One region of the Pseudoalteromonas sp. LC2018020214 genome, then DNA from elsewhere that is predicted to be linked to it. Evidence: predicted binding sites of a transcription regulator. Region 1 holds the regulator's gene; each other region holds the start of a gene.

The links. Region 1 encodes MetJ, which represses methionine synthesis genes. Its sites were predicted from a motif close to TAGACGTCTAGACGTCTA; they were not measured.
Region 2: a site for MetJ is predicted at 2,942-2,959, ahead of metA (homoserine O-acetyltransferase MetA). Genes of this name have one in related genera too.
Region 3: a site for MetJ is predicted at 1,569-1,586, ahead of metK (methionine adenosyltransferase). Genes of this name have one in related genera too.

What each region holds. Positions count from the first base shown of each region.
Region 1 is NZ_CP066804.1:388,958-395,177, reverse strand. Features, by position in the region: gene metL (bifunctional aspartate kinase/homoserine dehydrogenase II) at 1-761, opposite strand, end outside; gene metB (cystathionine gamma-synthase) at 1,244-2,491, opposite strand; gene metJ (met regulon transcriptional regulator MetJ) at 2,781-3,101, shown strand; gene JG479_RS01755 (malic enzyme-like NAD(P)-binding protein) at 3,166-4,407, opposite strand; gene rpmE (50S ribosomal protein L31) at 4,934-5,149, opposite strand; gene priA (primosomal protein N') at 5,380-6,220, shown strand, end outside.
Region 2 is NZ_CP066804.1:2,710,440-2,716,659, forward strand. Features, by position in the region: gene metH (methionine synthase) at 1-857, opposite strand, end outside; gene JG479_RS12020 (homocysteine S-methyltransferase family protein) at 867-1,940, opposite strand; gene metA (homoserine O-acetyltransferase MetA) at 1,930-2,877, opposite strand; gene ettA (energy-dependent translational throttle protein EttA) at 3,100-4,773, shown strand; gene JG479_RS12035 (PilZ domain-containing protein) at 4,928-5,293, shown strand; gene JG479_RS12040 (histone deacetylase family protein) at 5,347-6,220, shown strand, end outside.
Region 3 is NZ_CP066804.1:2,817,817-2,824,036, forward strand. Features, by position in the region: gene tkt (transketolase) at 1-1,383, opposite strand, end outside; gene metK (methionine adenosyltransferase) at 1,688-2,839, shown strand; gene JG479_RS12510 (hypothetical protein) at 3,015-3,563, shown strand; gene JG479_RS12515 (5-formyltetrahydrofolate cyclo-ligase) at 3,582-4,178, shown strand; gene rpiA (ribose-5-phosphate isomerase RpiA) at 4,232-4,885, shown strand; gene serA (phosphoglycerate dehydrogenase) at 4,895-6,124, shown strand; gene panP (pyridoxal-dependent aspartate 1-decarboxylase PanP) at 6,177-6,220, opposite strand, start outside.

The sequences.
Region 1 (6,220 bases):
TGTAATACAGGGTTACCCAAACGAGCTAATAAATTAGCTTGCCCGCGACAAATTTTGCCGTACTTAATCGCTTTTTTTACCTTACGAGGATCAGTGCTAAACACTCCCTGTGTATCGGTCCAAATACATACTTGCTTAGCATTACAGTAATTTGCAAGTAGTGTTGCACTATAATCGCTACCGTTGCGTCCAAGTGTTACGGTCTCACCTTTCGTATCAGCGGCAATAAACCCAGTAACAACATTTATCTTATTAGGCAAAATTGACTGTCGACATTGCTGCGCATTTTGCGCATGCATTAATTCACCATCGTTTAAGGTAAAAAGACTACGGGCATCTTGAGCACACGCCTCAATATTTAACTGCTGTAAATAAGTAGCGAGTAAACGTGCTGACCACAGTTCCCCATGCGCAAGTAACGCAGCCTCTTTTAGCTGCTCAGCTTGAGCAAGTTCTGCAATATTACTAAGCTCGGTATTTAGTGTTTTAAGTGCGCTGCGCTTTAAATCAGCTTGTAACAACTGCTCAATTAAATCGCTTTGATGGTTATTTAACTGCAGTAAAATATCAGCGACAGCTTGCGTGTCTTGCAGCTGATAACTTTGCCACAACGACACAAGTGTATCTGTAGTCTTACCTGCAGCAGACACTACAACACAGTCGCCCGGCTGAGTATGCCCTATAATTATTTTAGCTACGCTTTGATAGCGCTCACTAGAGCTTAAGCTTGAACCACCAAATTTATGTACACAATTGACCATATTTATACCAATTCGCTTAATTAAGTTGTCTATTTTGAGGTAAGAAAACCGTATCGATAACAAGGCAAAAATTTCGTTATTTAGTTGTTCTATATTAGGAATTTTTAACGATGTTATCGTGCGGTTTAATCCCTCAAATTGATTAGGGCGTGTTGATCTTTGTGGATTGAAATTTGTTCAATCCAAGGAAGATTAAATCGCGGCGCGAGGTTTGTAACCTAGTGGGCTAAGTAAAAACCGAGCAAAGCTTCCGCGTCCTGCTCACGCCCCTTACCTACATCCATGTAGGCAACAAAGAGTTAATCGTCCCTAGAAAGAACCCAAAGGGCAGCGCATGTTTGGTATTTATGCTGCGTTATCGCCTATTCATGGGGAATAACCACACTACATAGGCTCCGCCTTGCCTAAAAACCAAACATACTGCTGCAAATTCACCCACCAAAGATCAACACGCCCTAGGTATTATTGCGGATTGGTATTACTTACCAAAGCGCTGGACGGGCTGCACTTAATTTAACGTTTTCACCAGAAGTGCCAGCACCTTTGCCTACACGGCCAACATTTTTATTTTGCCCTGGTTTTACAAGTTCAAATACTCGTTCAAAGTCAGCTATTAAATCGTGTATATCTTCAATCCCAACCGAAATACGAATAAGCGTATCGCCCACACCCGCTTCTAAACGTGCCTTTGCCTCCATGCCTGCGTGCGTCATAGTTGCGGGGTGACAAATTAAACTCTCTACGCCACCTAGTGACTCAGCTAAACTAAACGTTTTAAGACTAGTTAAAAATGCTGCAGCGTCGTTTATATCGCCTTTAATATCAAAACTAACCATGCCACCAAAGCCAAGTTGTTGTGCTTTAGCAAGCTCATGCTGAGGATGTGACTCAAGTCCTGGATAGTAAACTTGGCTTACAAAATTGGAGCTTTCAAGGTACTTAGCTATTGCTAGCGCATTTTCTTGGTGCTGCCTTAAGCGCACATTTAAAGTACGTAGACCACGAAGCGTTAAATAACTATCAAAAGGGGCGCCCGTAATACCAATATTATTTGCCCACCAAGCAAGCTCATCACCAAGCTCTTGTGTTGCAGCAATAACAGCGCCGCCCACTACATCTGAGTGCCCGTTAATGTATTTAGTAGTTGAATGCACCACAATATCTACACCAAACTTAATAGGGTTTTGTAAGGCAGGAGACAAAAACGTGTTATCTGCGGCAACCAATGCACCGCATTGCTTAGCAACATCGGTAACCGCTTTAATATCGGTTAAACGAAGTACTGGGTTACTTGGAGTCTCTATCCAAATAAGCTTAGGTTTAATTGCTAAAATTTGTTGAAGGCTTTCTTCTTTTGTTAAATCTAATACTTCAAGCTTCAATAGTCCGCGTTTTTGTAACGATGTAAATAAACGATAGCTACCACCATAACAATCATGTGGAATTACTAACGTGTCGTCACTGTTAAGTAGCTGAGTAGCTAAATGCACGGCTGCCATACCAGTGGCCGTAATTATGCCGCGAGCGCCGCCTTCAAGCTTAGCAAGCGTCTCTGCTAAAATATCACGATTAGGGTTACCACTGCGGCCATAATCATACTCACGCTTGGTATCAAAGTCGGCAAACGAATAAGTCGTTGATAAATAAATTGGCGGCACCACTGCACCATGATGTTTATCAGCATCAACGCCGTTACGTACAGCAATGGTCGCTTTGTTTTTTTCGCTCATATTCGTCACCTGATTAATTTGGATGTTTAGACGTCTAAAAGAGTAAGTTATCCATTTTAATAAGTCAAAGGATTTTAAAGCTCTAGATGGCTAAAGTTAGGAAAGGCGTTTGCTAGTATCACATTTTAACTCACAAAAGTGAGCTTATTTTTACATCCCAAATAGGCTTATTAAGATAGATCGGTATCTATTATTTGACTATCTTTTTTAAATCGATAGAATTTCACGCATATTTACACGCTTTTTATACCGTGTGAGAAATTAATAATCTGAGGCAACGATACATCTTATGGCTAAATGGAATGGTGAGTATATTCACCCATACGCAGAACACGGGAAAAAATCAGAGCAAGTTAAAAAGATCACCGTTTCGATCCCGCTAAATGTATTAAAAGTTTTAACGGATGAGCGTACGCGTCGTCAAATCAACAACCTTCGCCATGCAACAAATAGTGAATTGCTATGTGAGGCGTTTTTGCATGCATTTACTGGCCAACCTTTACCAAATGACGATGACCTACGTAAAGACAACGCAGAAAAAGTACCAGAAGAAGTTAAAAAGATAATGCAAGAAATGGGTTTAGAAGTGCCTATTTTAAACGAAGAATAAATCGTTACCTTTTTAATCAAAAAACCTCAGCATTGCTGAGGTTTTTTTGTTTAAGCGTTATATATTACGCCATATAATTTTCAGGCAAGTCAATTTGCGCAACACCCGACTCTACCGCAGCAAGTGCTACAGCTTTAGCTATACGCGGTAGTAAACGCGGATCCATTGGTTTTGGAATAATGTACTGCGCACCAAACTCTAGCTTATCTACGCCTGCGGCTTTTAAAACTTCTGCAGGTACAGGCTCTTTGGCAATACTACGAATAGCCTCAACTGCAGCAATTTTCATTTCATCGTTAATCGCGCTTGCACGTACATCAAGCGCACCACGGAAAATAAACGGGAAACATAAAACATTGTTAACCTGGTTAGGGTAATCAGAGCGCCCTGTTGCCATAATTAAATCGTTGCGTGCGCCGTGAGCAAGTGCAGGATCGATCTCTGGATCTGGGTTTGAACAGGCAAACACGACCGGTTTTTCTGCCATTAGTTTTAAATCTTCGGCAGCTAACAAGTTAGGACCCGAAACACCAACAAACACATCAGCATCTGCAATTACATCTTGCAATGTGCGTTTATCGGTATTGTTAGCAAAAAGCTGTTTATATTCATTTAAATCATCGCGACGAGTATGAATAACACCTTTGCGGTCAAGCATATAAATGTGTTCACGCAGTGCACCACACTTAATTAACAGTTCCATACACGCAACTGCAGCAGCGCCTGCACCTAAACATACAATTATTGCATCTTCAATTGATTTACCTTGTACTTCTAGCGCATTTAACATGCCGGCAGCCGTAACAATGGCGGTGCCGTGTTGGTCGTCATGAAAAACAGGAATGCTACAACGCTCTATTAATGCTTTTTCAATTTCAAAACACTCTGGTGCTTTAATATCTTCAAGGTTAATACCACCGAATGTGTCAGCAATATTGGCCACCGTGTTAATAAAGTCTTCTGTTGTTTTGTGCTTTACTTCAATATCAATAGAATCAAGCCCTGCAAAACGTTTAAACAATAACGCCTTGCCTTCCATTACGGGCTTAGACGCTAAAGGACCTAAATTACCCAAGCCCAAAATTGCAGTACCATTAGTGATAACCGCAACCATGTTACCTTTACCGGTATATTTATATGCATTTGCAGGATCTGCGGCAATTTCACGTACAGGTTCAGCGACACCTGGGCTATAAGCTAGGGCTAAGTCTTGAACTGTTTCAGCTGGTTTTGTTAGCTCAATGCTAATTTTACCAGGTACGGGATGTGAGTGATAATGTAGTGCTTGTTCACGAAAGTCAGACATAACGCGATGGTATCCTGCAATTTAAGTTAAAGTGAGAGGTGGAGTCTTGGGGTACGATACCCTTATTATTTTTAAATTCCAAGCAATATCAGGTCTATCCTGTTATATGCTATATCCTTTAATTTTAAGAGGTTTTTCAGTAACTTTGCAGGATTATATAAACATTTGATAAATAAAAATTCACCAAAAAAGTAAGTTTTGAGGTGCGTTTATGTCTATTAAAATATTAAAAAAATGTATGTTTAACGCATCATCATAAACTTAAAATAACAGCCTACTACACTACTTTAAAAACAGATAAGCCCACGTTAGCTACTTTTATCAACCTAGTTAAAATTTGTACTATTTAAAATATAGAGAATATCTATCGATTTGTCTGTAAAGGTTTATGCATACTCAGAATAAGAATAGGAAATAGTTATGCAAGGTGTGATGTAGCTCGAGCAAGCTAAATAAGATAAGAAGTGGTAAATTTTAGACACAAAAAAAGCACCCTAAGGTGCTTTTTTTAACTAAACAGCAATAATTACTTCTTGCTGCTAAGTGCACCGAAGCGCTTGTTGAAGCGATCAACACGGCCGCCAGTGTCTAAAATCTTTTGCTTACCAGTGTAAAACGGGTGACACGCAGAACATACGTCTAAGTGAATGTCTTTACAAAGAGTTGAGCTAGTTTCGAATTTGTTTCCGCATGAACATGTTGCAGAAATTACTTCGTACTTAGGGTGAATACCTTCTTTCATAGGAACCTCTAGTTAAGGCCGCATCGCTCTCCAAACCCGAAGTCTGGCACCATACGTCGTTAAAACAAATTTGTTGGTGGCGGATTTTATCCAACAACCTTCCCCTGCACAAGTATTTATTTATCTTTTCGCTAAAAAAGTGAACAATCTCTTTCTCAAGTACTATTGCTAGTAGGTTTTTAGCGGTATTTTTAGTACATTACAGCATTAATTTTACGGGTTGAGTTGTTATGAGTTTTGTTGAAGTTGCTATTAAAGTCCCGCTTCCACGCACCTTTGATTATAAAATAGAAGAGCAGCTCAGTGGCTTATCAACCCCAATACTACCGGGCATGCGGGTTTTAGTACCTTTTGGTAATCAAAAAAAAGTAGCTGTTGTTCTGGGCATTAAAAACAGTACCGACGTCCCTTTAAATAAAATTAAGAATATTATAGAGGTAATAGACGATACCCCTATTTTAAGTGCCCAACATTTAGAACTCCTTAGCTTTACTGCCCGCTATTATTGCTATCCCTTAGGCGAAACTATTCACATAGCGCTACCGAGTGCACTTCGCCAAGGTGAATCGCCAGATAAAACCAGTATTAACATGGTTGCTCTGACAGAAAAAGGCGCAAAAGTACCGTCATTAAAAGCCAAAACACAACTCAATTTATTAAAGCAGTTATCGCAATCGGGGAAATCATCGTTAACCGAATTAAAAGCTCTTGGCTTTAGCAAAAAAACAATAGATAGCCTAATAGATAAAGAACTCATTACGCAAACTATTGAACATGATAACCAATGGCAAAGCGTTGCACCAACTGTCGGAAGTAAACCTGTACTTAATAAAGAACAAGCGGTTGCTTGTACAGCAATAAATCAAAGTAGTGGATTTAGCAGCTTTTTATTAGAAGGCGTAACTGGCAGTGGTAAAACAGAAGTGTATTTACAGTGCCTAGAAGAAGTACTCAAACGTGGCGAGCAAGCATTAGTATTAGTGCCAGAAATAGGCTTAACGCCACAAACTGTAAACCGTTTTCGTCGCCGCTTTCCTGATACACCCATTATGCTTTGGCATTCAGCCCTTA
Region 2 (6,220 bases), 1.4 Mb from region 1:
AGCTCTACTAAACGCTCGCCTGCACCTGGGTCTGTGTTAAGTATTACGTCTTCAACGGCTTTACGAAGCTCTTCTGGAATGTCGTCGTAAACGGCGAGTTGCCCTGCATTTACAATGCCCATATCCATACCCGCTTTTATGGCGTGGTATAAAAATACCGAGTGAATAGCTTCACGTACTGGGTTATTACCCCTAAATGAAAACGATACATTTGACACCCCGCCCGACACTTTACAGTGCGGTAAGTTTTGTTTAATGCGGCGTGTGCCTTCAATAAATTCTACAGCGTAGTTGTCGTGCTCTTCTATACCGGTGGCTACGGCAAATATATTAGGGTCGAATATAATATCTTCTGGTGGAAAACCAATGTCTTCTACTAATATTTTGTAGCTGCGGGCACATATTTCATATTTGCGGTCTGCTGTATCAGCTTGCCCGTCAGTATCAAACGCCATTACAACGGCAGCTGCACCAAAACGTTTTATTATTTTAGCTTGGCGAATAAACGGCTCTTCGCCCTCTTTTAGCGATATAGAGTTAACAATGGCCTTACCTTGAATACACTTTAGGCCTGCTTCTATTACTTCCCATTTAGAGGAGTCGACCATAATGGGTACGCGTGAAATATCAGGCTCTGAGGCTATTAAGTTTAAAAACTTAACCATCGCGGCTTTTGAGTCCAACATGGCTTCGTCCATGTTTATATCAATAACCTGTGCGCCATTTTCTACTTGTTCGCGGGCCACTGTTAGCGCGGCTTCAAAGTCTTCTTCCATGATTAAACGTTTAAACATGGCAGAACCGGTTACATTGGTACGTTCGCCGACATTAGTAAATACTGCTATTTGTTGGGTCATGTTGGCTCCTTAATTTAAGTTACAGGCTTCAAGGCCTGATAAACGCATGCGTACTTCAAGCTCTGGCAATTGGCGTGGTTTAACGCCCGCTAGACCTTTTGCAAAAGCACGAATATGCGCAGGCGTGGTGCCACAACATCCACCTACTATATTAATAAAGCCCGATTTACCCCAATCGATAATTTCGGCTGCCATTTCAGGCGCTTCTAAGTCGTATTCACCAAACTCATTAGGCAAGCCCGCATTAGGGTGTACCGATGTAAAGGTTTCGCACACGCGCGAAAGCTCTTCTACATATTGGCGCAGTAAATCAGGGCCAAGCGCGCAGTTTAAACCAATCGAAATAGGCTTAATATGGCGAATAGAGTTATAAAATGCTTCGGTTGTTTGCCCCGAAAGCGTACGTCCAGAGGCATCGGTAATAGTCCCCGAAATCATAACTGGTAATTTACGCCCTGCTTGCTCAAAGGCTTCTTCTACGCCAAACGAGGCGGCTTTTGCATTAAGCGTGTCGAATATAGTTTCGATTAGTATTAAATCGGCGCCGCCTTCCATTAATGCAAGGGTAGACTCTACATACGCAGTAACTAGCTTATCAAAGGTAACGTTTCGGTAACCCGGATCGTTTACGTCTGGCGAAATTGAACACGTTTTAGAGGTCGGCCCTAAAACACCGGCTACATAGCGCGGTTTTTCTGGCGTTTTAGCCGTAAATTCATCGCAAATTGCGCGTGCTAATTTAGCCGACTCTAGGTTTATTTCACGGCTTAGGTTTGCCATGTCGTAATCTTCCATCGAAATAGTGGTCGAGTTAAACGTGTTGGTTTCAATAATATCGGCGCCCGCTGATAAAAAACCACGATGAATATCAGTGATTAAGTCGGGCTTGGTTAGGCTTAATAAATCGTTATTGCCTTTAATTAATACATGCCAGTCTTTAAAACGCTCTCCGCGATAGTCTTCTTCTTCTAGCTTATGATCTTGGATCATGGTGCCCATAGCGCCATCTAAAATTAAAATGCGTTCTTTTAATGCGGCACTTATTTCGGCTTGTTTATTATTTCTAGGCGCGTTATTCGGCATAGTTGTTAGTCCTCACGTCTTGGCTAACTAAATTAATATCATACGGTGTGGTTTGGTACACGTAGTAATTTAACCAGTTCGAAAAAAGTAAAAAAGCATGGCTTTGCCACGTTTTTGAAGGTTGTTTGGTTGCATCGTCATCCGGAAAGTAATTTTCGGGCTTTGGTGCATTAGGGCTTTTTTTACAATCGCGCTCGTATTCTGCTTTTAGCGAGTCGGCGTCGTACTCTGGGTGGCCGGTTATAAACACTTGGCTACCTGATTTATTTTTAAGTAAGTAAGCCCCTACTCGCTCAGAACCTGCCAGTACAACGAGCTCTTCACAGGCGTTTATTTTATTTATATCAATATGGCCGTAGCGTGAGTGCGGTACTAAAAAGGTATCGTCGAATCCGCGAGTCAGTGCACCGTGATCAAAATAACACTGGTGAGTAAATACGCCACACAGTTTATCGTCTTTTAAATCGCGTTTTAAATTGTAACGGTGATATAACGCTGCATGCGCTGCCCAACACGAAAATAACGTAGAGGTAACGTGTTGCTCAGCCCAATCAATAATGACCTTTAGCTCATCCCAATACGCTACATCGTCGTATTCTAAATGGGCAAGTGGCGCACCAGTTACTATTAATGCATCGTAATTGTTGTCTTTAACCTCAGAAAAATAACGGTAAAAGGTATCAAGGTGCTCTTCTGAATTGCTGCTACTGCGGTGAGTGTCGAGGCGCAGTAGTTCTACGTTTACTTGCAAAGGCGAATTGGCAAGCAAACGAATAAACTGAACTTCGGTTTCTACTTTATTAGGCATCAAGTTTAAAATAGCCAAACGCATTGGGCGTATTTCTTGCGTTTTTGCACGACTTTTTGGCATTACAAATACGTTTTCTTGACGTAAACGTGCAATTGCCGGCAACTCGTCTTTTACTGTAATTGGCATACTTTACTCCTGCTCATAAAAACCGAGGCTTAATTATGAACTGAAAGTAAAAAATATCAACCTCTAGATGTATAGATGTCCAAATGAAATTTATTCATGATTTTATACTTTACTTACAAGCATGCTTTGGTGCTTTAAAACCCGCCATTCGTTGACTGTTTCACCTGTCAGCCACTACAATACAACATTGAAATTTTTATTATTATTTGAAGGCTTTCCTCCATGGTTTTACCTGATAAATTTATATTCTCGATGAGTCGAGTATCTAAGGTTGTGCCACCTAAGCGCACTATCTTAAAAGATATTTCGTTGCACTTTTTTCCTGGCGCTAAAATTGGTGTGCTTGGTTTAAACGGTTCTGGTAAATCTACGTTACTGCGTATTATGGCCGGTGTTGACCAAGATTTTGAAGGTGATGCACATCCTCAGCCTGGTACTAAAATTGGTTATTTACCGCAAGAACCTATTTTAGACGAAAGTAAAACAGTACGTGAAACTGTTGAAGAAGCTGTTGGCGAAGTTAAACATGCACTTAAACGTCTTGACGAAGTGTATAACGAATACGCCATGGAAGACGCTGACTTTGACGCACTTGCAAAAGAGCAAGGCGAGCTTGAAGCTGTTATTCAAGCGCACGATGGTCATAACATCGACAACGTTTTAGAACGCGCAGCTGATGCACTTCGCCTGCCAGAGTGGGATGCTAAAATTGAGCACCTTTCAGGTGGTGAGCGTCGTCGTGTTGCTATATGTCGATTATTACTTGAAAAACCAGACATGCTTATTCTTGATGAGCCTACTAACCACTTAGATGCTGAGTCGGTTGCATGGTTAGAGCGCTTCTTACACGATTACGAAGGCACTGTTGTGGCAGTAACGCATGACCGTTACTTCCTTGATAATGTAGCTGGCTGGATATTAGAGCTTGACCGTGGTGAAGGTATTCCATGGGAAGGTAACTACTCTTCTTGGCTTGAACAAAAAGATGCGCGCTTACAGCAAGAACAAAAATCTGAAAAAGCACGTCAAAAATCAATTGCGCAAGAACTTGAATGGGTTCGTTCAAACCCTAAAGGTCGTCAAGCTAAGTCAAAAGCACGTATGGCTCAGTTTACTGAAATGCAGCAGTCTGATTACCAAAAACGTAACGAAACTAACGAGATGTTTATCCCACCTGGTCCGCGTTTAGGTGACCAAGTACTTGAAGTAACTAATCTTCGTAAGAGTTTTGGCGATCGAGTTTTAATTGATGACTTAAGCTTTAGCATGCCAAAAGGTGCCATTGTGGGCATTATTGGCGCGAATGGCGCGGGTAAATCAACGCTGTTTAAAATGATAAGCGGTGAGCAAACGCAAGACAGCGGTAACATCAGCGTTGGCGAAACAGTACACCTAGCTACTGTTGATCAATTCCGCGACGGTATGGACGAAAGCAAAACTGTTTTCCAAGAAATATCAGACGGACAAGACGTACTGAAAATTGGTAACTTTGAGTTCCCAAGCCGAGCATATGTAAGTCGCTTTAACTTTAAAGGTAACGATCAGCAAAAGTTTGTTAAAGACCTATCAGGTGGGGAGCGTAACCGCTTACACCTTGCTAAGTTATTAAAAGCTGGCGGCAATGTGTTACTACTCGATGAGCCAACCAATGACTTGGACGTTGAAACACTACGTGCACTGGAGAACGCTATTTTAGAGTTCCCAGGTTGTGTAATGTGTATCTCGCATGACCGTTGGTTCCTTGACCGTATTGCTACACATATTTTAGATTACCGCGATGAAGGTCAAATTAACTTCTTTGATGGTAACTACACTGAATATGAAGAGTGGCTTAAAAAGACCCTAGGCGCTGAGGCAACTCAACCTAAACGTATTAAATACAAAAAAATTGGCTAAAAATATTGGTTAATTTTATGTTTGTATAACTTAAGCCCTGCACTTTGCAGGGCTTTTTTATGCCACCAGCATTACAGGAGCACATCTTGCTAGCATGTAGAGAATTACCCGCTATGCTTAATTTATTATAAAAACAGTAAGGCTAAATTAGGTTATGCAAAATCGTCGACAGTTTTCTCGTGTGCTATTTTCAACTAACGCCCTGTTATGTTTTGATAGCCAACAGTATCCGTGTAAATTACTCGATCTATCGTTACATGGCGCGTTGGTTACTAATTGTGATGCATTTATTGGCAGCCACAATACGCAAGCAATACTGCGCTTTACATTGCCTCAAAGCGATATAGAAATAAAAATGGAAGTAGTAATTTGCCATATTGAAGCCGATCATATTGGTTTAAAATGCCATCACATTGATATAGACAGTATTACTTATTTAAAGCGTTTAATAGAGCTAAACTTAGCCGATGATGAGCTACTGCATCGCGAATTAGCGTCACTTATTAATGACTCACAATAGACTCATTCTCTTAAGTTGATTACCATAGCGCAAACTTTATAAAGCTTGTAAATATGCGCTTAAATCCTCATTTGCCTTTGGTATACCATCCTAACTACTCGTTTAGCTTTGATCCTAAGCATCGCTTTGTAATGAGTAAATTTGCACATTTATATCAACATGTTGCAGAGCTTGGTTTAATCGGCAGTAACCTAGTTGAGCCAATATTAGGCACGCCAGAGCCGCTTGAGCTTGTGCATTGCGATAATTATATCCAAGATTTATGGCACAACCGCTTAGATGAAAAAGCAATGCGTCGCATTGGCCTACCTTGGTCAAAAGAGCTTATGGCACGTACATTTACAGCCCCTCAAGGAACGCTACAGACAGCCCGTTTAGCACTTAAACACGGTATAGCGTGTCATCTTGCTGGTGGTACACATCACGCACATAATGACTTTGGTTCAGGTTTTTGTATGGTCAACGATTTGGCCTTTACCACGCAAACTTTAATTAGATCGGGTGAGGTAACTAACGTACTTATTTTTGATTTAGACGTGCACCAAGGTGATGGTACAGCCGCAATGTTACAGCATCAACCCTATGCGTATACCTGCTCTATCCATTGCGAAAAAAACTTCCCCTTTAGAAAGTCCGCTAGCGATTTAGACATTGGCCTGGCAAATAATATGAAGGACGACGAATACCTTGCCATAGTTGACGAAACACTAAGTTATTTACTTAAAGAGCTAAACCCAAGTTTAGTACTTTACGATGCTGGCGTTGATATTTGGCAAGGTGATGGCTTGGGTAAGTTAGATATTAGCTGGGATGGCATAGCTAAACGTGACCATTTAGTATTAAAACGCTGCCTTGAACACAATACACCTGTAGCTACTGTGATAGGTGGAGGTTACGATAGAGATCACCTACGCCTCGCTAAACGCC
Region 3 (6,220 bases), 1.3 Mb from region 1:
CGTGTATACAAAAATGCTTGGTTGCTTCATTAATGCAGCCATACGTACGGCATTTTTTGCATATTCAACAAACATTAAGAACGTAGCACCGTAAGGAATAAAGCCTTTATGAAGGGCAATACCATTCATAATTGCCGACATACCAAACTCACGTACACCGTAGTAAATGTAGTTACCGCTTGCATCGTCGTGTGTTAAACCTTTAGAGCCATCCCAAATTGTTAAGTTTGAGCCTGCTAAATCGGCTGAACCACCCATAAATTCTGGTAATAACGGACCAAATGCGTTTAATGCATTTTGCGATGCTTTACGAGACGCTGGGTTTGCAGGGTTTGCTTGTAATTGCTCAATGTACGCTTGAGATTTTTCAGCCCAATCGCCAGGCAGTTCGTTATTAATACGACGCTTGTATTCAGCTGCAAGCTCTGGGTATGCTTTTGCGTATGCTGCAAATTTTTCGTCCCAGCTTGATTCAAGCTGTTGACCTTTTTCTTTGCTATCCCATTGTGCGTAAATATCATCAGGAATTTCGAACGCATCGCCAGTCCAACCTAAAAATTCGCGAGACGCTTTAATTTCGTCATCACCTAGTGGTGCACCGTGACAATCGTGGCTACCAGATTTATTAGGTGAGCCGTAACCAATAATTGTTTTACAACAAATTAGTGATGGTTTATCGGTAACACTTTTAGCTTCTGCAATTGCAGCACTTATAGCATCGCTGTCGTGGCCATCAACACCACTGATTACATGCCAACCGTACGCTTTAAAGCGAGCTGGCGTGTCATCTGTAAACCAACCTTCTACTTCACCATCGATTGAAATGCCGTTGTCATCCCAAAATGCAACAAGTTTACCCAGACCTAATGTGCCAGCAAGTGAACCAGCTTCATGAGAAATACCTTCCATAAGGCAGCCATCGCCCATAAATGCATAGGTAAAGTGATCAACAATATCGTGACCTTCGCGGTTAAACTGTGCAGCTAGCGCTTTTTCAGCAATTGCCATACCTACGGCATTTGTGATCCCTTGACCTAATGGACCCGTAGTAGTTTCGATTCCTGGTGCATAGCCATATTCAGGGTGACCTGGTGTTTTAGAATGCATTTGACGGAAGTTTTTAATTTCGTCCAGTGGTAAGTCGTAACCACTTAGGTGCAATAGAGAATAGATAAGCATTGAACCGTGGCCGTTTGAAAGAATAAATCTGTCACGGTCAGCCCACTCTGGATTTGTTGGGTTGTGTTTTAGATAATCGCGCCATAATACTTCTGCGATATCAGCCATGCCCATAGGGGCTCCAGGGTGACCAGATTTGGCCTTTTGTACTGCGTCCATTGACAAGACGCGAATAGCATTTGCAAGTTCTTTGCGAGATGGCATGAATTCTCCTACCTTTATGTGTATTTGCGCGGGTATTTATGTGTTTGTTTATGCACCCAAGTAACTTGGGTTTGTTTATATCGACCATTCTTACTTATTGTGGGGGCTGTGTGCAATTAAAAACCCTATAAAAGTGAGGCATTATGAATATTTTTTAAGACCAAAAAGTTATTAGTAATTTTATTTAGACGTCTAGGCGTAAAAACACTATGCAAGGTGTTTTGTTTTCGATAAAATACGCCCCTTAATTTTTTAGCGCTAATACCGACGTTTGTGAAGCGCAATATTTGTGAGCAGAAATACAATGGCAAAACATTTATTTACTTCTGAATCAGTTTCTGAAGGTCATCCGGATAAAATCGCCGATCAAATCTCTGATGCGGTACTTGATGCTATCCTAGAGCAAGACTCTCATGCCCGTGTTGCGTGCGAAACTTACGTAAAAACAGGTATGGTTATGGTTGGTGGTGAAATCACTACTAGCGCATGGGTTGATATTGAAGAAATTACACGTAAAACAGTACGTGAAATTGGCTACACGCATTCAGACATGGGCTTTGATGCCGATTCATGTGCAATTTTAAACACTATTGGTAAACAGTCTCCTGACATTAACCAAGGTGTTGACCGTACTAGCCCAGAAGAACAAGGTGCTGGCGACCAAGGTCTTATGTTTGGTTACGCATGTAACGAAACAGAAGTGCTAATGCCTGCGCCAATTACTTACTCACACCGTTTAGTACAGCGCCAAGCGCAAGTACGTAAAAGCGGCGAGCTTAACTGGTTACGTCCAGATGCAAAATCTCAAGTTACTTTTGCATACGAAAATGGTAAGCCAGTAGGTATTGATGCAGTAGTACTATCTACTCAGCACAGCGAAGACATTTCGCAAAAAGATTTAGTAGAAGCGGTGATGGAAACTATCATCAAGCCGGTACTTCCTGCAGAGCTTATTACAAGCGCGACTAAATTTTTCATTAACCCAACGGGTCGCTTTGTAATTGGCGGACCAATGGGCGATTGTGGTCTAACAGGTCGTAAAATCATCGTTGATACATACGGTGGTATGGCTCGTCACGGTGGTGGTGCTTTCTCTGGTAAAGATCCATCAAAAGTTGACCGCTCAGCTGCATACGCTGCACGTTACGTTGCTAAAAACGTAGTTGCGGCTGGTCTTGCTGATAAATGTGAATTACAAGTTTCTTACGCAATCGGTGTTGCAGAGCCTACATCTATCAGCGTTGAAACGTTTGGTACAAGCAAGTTAGAAGAAAGCCGTTTAATCGAGCTTATTCGTGAACACTTTGACCTGCGCCCTTACGGCTTAATTCAAATGCTTGATTTAGAGCGCCCTATCTACCTTCCTACAGCGGCTTACGGCCACTTTGGTCGTGACGAATTCCCTTGGGAACGTACAGATAAAGCTGATGCACTTCGTGCAGCTGCTGGCCTTTAAGCTAAAAGTGTTGAAGTAAATTAAAAACGGCCCTTAATAGGGCCGTTTTTGTATCTAAAACTTATCAGTTACATTGTTTGTAGTACGTCTACAAAATAACTATAAAATCAACCTCGAATTCTTTTGTACTTTAGGTATATACTCATTTCATTATAAAAGCTTTAGGGATAGTTAAATGGCCGATAACTTTCGCGTTATATTTGCAGGACTTGCCGATAACGTTGACATAAAAACAGCGTGGGCAAACTTAGCTGCAAAATTAAAAACGTCAGATGAAAAAGTAGCTCTTTTTTTTAAAGGTAAGCCGCTGTTTGCGCCAAGCGATAAAGACAAAGCGTTAAAACAGACTAAGTTATTAGCAAGCCTAGGTATTAAAAGTAAGCTGCAAGCTGTTTCAAATGCGATTCAAAATAGCTCCCCCGCAGCTGCAAATAACAACCAACGTGATGAACGTATTTTTGATGCACTTGATTACATCACTAGCAGCTTAATACGCCTTGAAGAAAAGCTAGATGAGCTAGAGCAACGCCTTCCTGAAGCTCAATTAAATACACCAGACGAAAGTGTAGACGAATGGCAAAATGACGACCTAATGCTAGATGAGGATTTAGCGACTCCTAAAAAACGCAGTAACTTACTTTTATATTCATTGATTGCAACTGCCACCATTTTGCTAGTCGTACTGGCTGTTTTTTTGATTTTTCCCGATTTATTCTCTTTTTAAAAATGGCTAATTAGTTTAATGAGCAATAAACGCGCACAAATAAGAGCTGAAATTCGTAACACCCGTAAAAACTTGTCAAATAATCAGCAAATAATTGCTGCGCAATCGCTAAAAATGAATTTTATTCAACACTTAAAAAGCGAAAATACAACGAATTCAAAGCATATTGCCATTTATTTAAGTAACGACGGAGAACTAGACACTTCATTGTTAATTAAAGAATTATGGAACTTAAACCATGCTGTTTATCTACCTATAATACACCCATTCAATGGCGCTAATTTACTATTTCAGCGCTATGAGAAAAACTCACCCATGAGGGCAAATCGCTATGGTATCTTGGAGCCTAAGCTGAACTGCTCTCAAATATGCCCATTACCAGCGCTTGATTACCTCCTTATGCCATTAGTTGCATTTGATAAACAAGGTAATCGCCTAGGAATGGGAGGTGGGTTTTACGACCGGACATTGGCGCGTTTACATGAACAAAATTGGCAAAAACCGCAACTAATTGGCCTTGCACATGAATGCCAATTAGTTGATGCTCTACCAATCGAGTCATGGGACGTACCACTTAAAACCATTATCACCCCAGATAAAACATACTGTTGGTAACATTTAATTTTGGTTACTAGCCGCATATTTCTGACATACATGAGCACATAGCAATGACACAAGACGAATTAAAAAAAGCAGCTGCTTGGGCAGCACTCGAGTTTGTAAAAGAAAACACCATTGTAGGTGTCGGTACAGGCTCTACTGTTAATCACTTTATTGATGCCCTTGGCTCAGTAAAGGACACTATTGTAGGCGCTGTATCAAGCTCAGAAGCGTCAACTGCACGTTTGGAAGCGTTAGGTATTGAAGTGTTTGAACTTAATAACGTTGATGCTTTAGATGTATACGTTGACGGCGCTGACGAAATAAACGCTCAAAACGAAATGATTAAAGGCGGCGGCGCTGCGCTAACACGTGAAAAAATAGTAGCAGCAGTTGCAAAACAGTTTGTGTGTATTGTTGATGACACAAAGCTGGTAGATACATTGGGCGACTTCCCGCTTCCGGTAGAAGTTATTCCAATGGCGCGCAGCTACGTTGCACGAGAATTATTAAAACTTGGTGGTGACCCTGTTTATCGCCAAGGCGTAGTTACCGATAATGGTAACGTTATATTAGATGTATTTAACTTAAAAATTACCAATGCCAAACAACTTGAAACACAAATAAATTCAATTGTTGGCGTAGTTACCAACGGCCTATTTGCGATGCGAGGTGCTGATAAAGTGATTATCGGTACCAAAAATGGGCCACAAATTAAATAGGATGAGGTTATGAGTAAGGTATCGTTAGCAAAAGACAAAATTAAAATTCTCTTGCTTGAAGGTGTTCACCAAAGCGCTGTTGAAACGCTAAAACGTAACGGTTACAGCAATATCGACTACGTTAAAACATCCTTACCTGAGGACGAGCTTAAAGAGCGCATTAAAGATGTTCACTTTGTAGGACTTCGTTCTCGTACTCATATTAACCAAGCCGTATTAGACTCAGCTGAAAAGCTAGTTGCTATTGGTTGTTTTTGTATTGGTACAAACCAAGTTGATTTAGATGCAGCACGCGAACGTGGTATTGCTGTATTTAACGCTCCATTTTCTAATACTCGTTCAGTTGCTGAACTTGTACTTGGCGAAATACTACTTTTATTACGTGGTATTCCAGAGCGTAATGCAGCGGCTCATCGTGGTGGCTGGTTAAAAACAGCAAATGGTTCGTTTGAAGCACGTGGTAAAACATTAGGTATTATTGGCTACGGTCACATTGGTACTCAGCTAGGTATTATGGCTGAAAATATCGGTATGAACGTGGAGTTTTACGATATTGAAGATAAGTTATCACTGGGTAATGCAACACAAGTTCATAACCTTACTCAGCTGTTACAACGCTCTGATATTATTAGCTTACATGTACCAGAAACACCGCAAACTAAAAACCTTATTGGTACAGCAGAACTTGCAGTTATGAAGCAGGGGTCTATTTTGATCAATGCCTCACGCGGAACTGTTGTTGATATTGATGCTCTTGCAGAAGCGCTTACAGAGAAAAAACTAAGTGGTGCAGCAATCGATGTGTTCCCTACTGAGCCAAAATCTAACGATGAAGAATTTGTATCGCCACTGCGCCAATTCGACAATGTTATTTTAACGCCGCACATTGGTGGTTCTACACAAGAAGCGCAAGAAAACATTGGTATTGAAGTAGCGGGTAAATTGGCTAAATATTCAGATAATGGCTCAACTATTACTGCGGTTAACTTCCCTGAAGTATCGCTACCTGAGCTTGCTAATCGTAGCCGTTTATTACACGTACACCACAACCGCCCTGGTGTACTAACGCAAATTAACCAAGCGTTTGCACAGCACGGTATTAATATTGCTGCGCAATACCTACAAACAGACGCATCTATTGGTTATGTAGTTATTGATGTTGATACAGATCAATCTGAAGTAGCACTTAAAGAACTAAGCGCTGTTGAGGGTACAATTAGAGCACGTATTTTACATTAACCATTCTTTGATATTAAAAAAGGGTCCTTATGGACCCTTTTTTGTATTTAGATTACATATACTTTCTCAAGTATTTTTTGAATACCGGATCTGTTG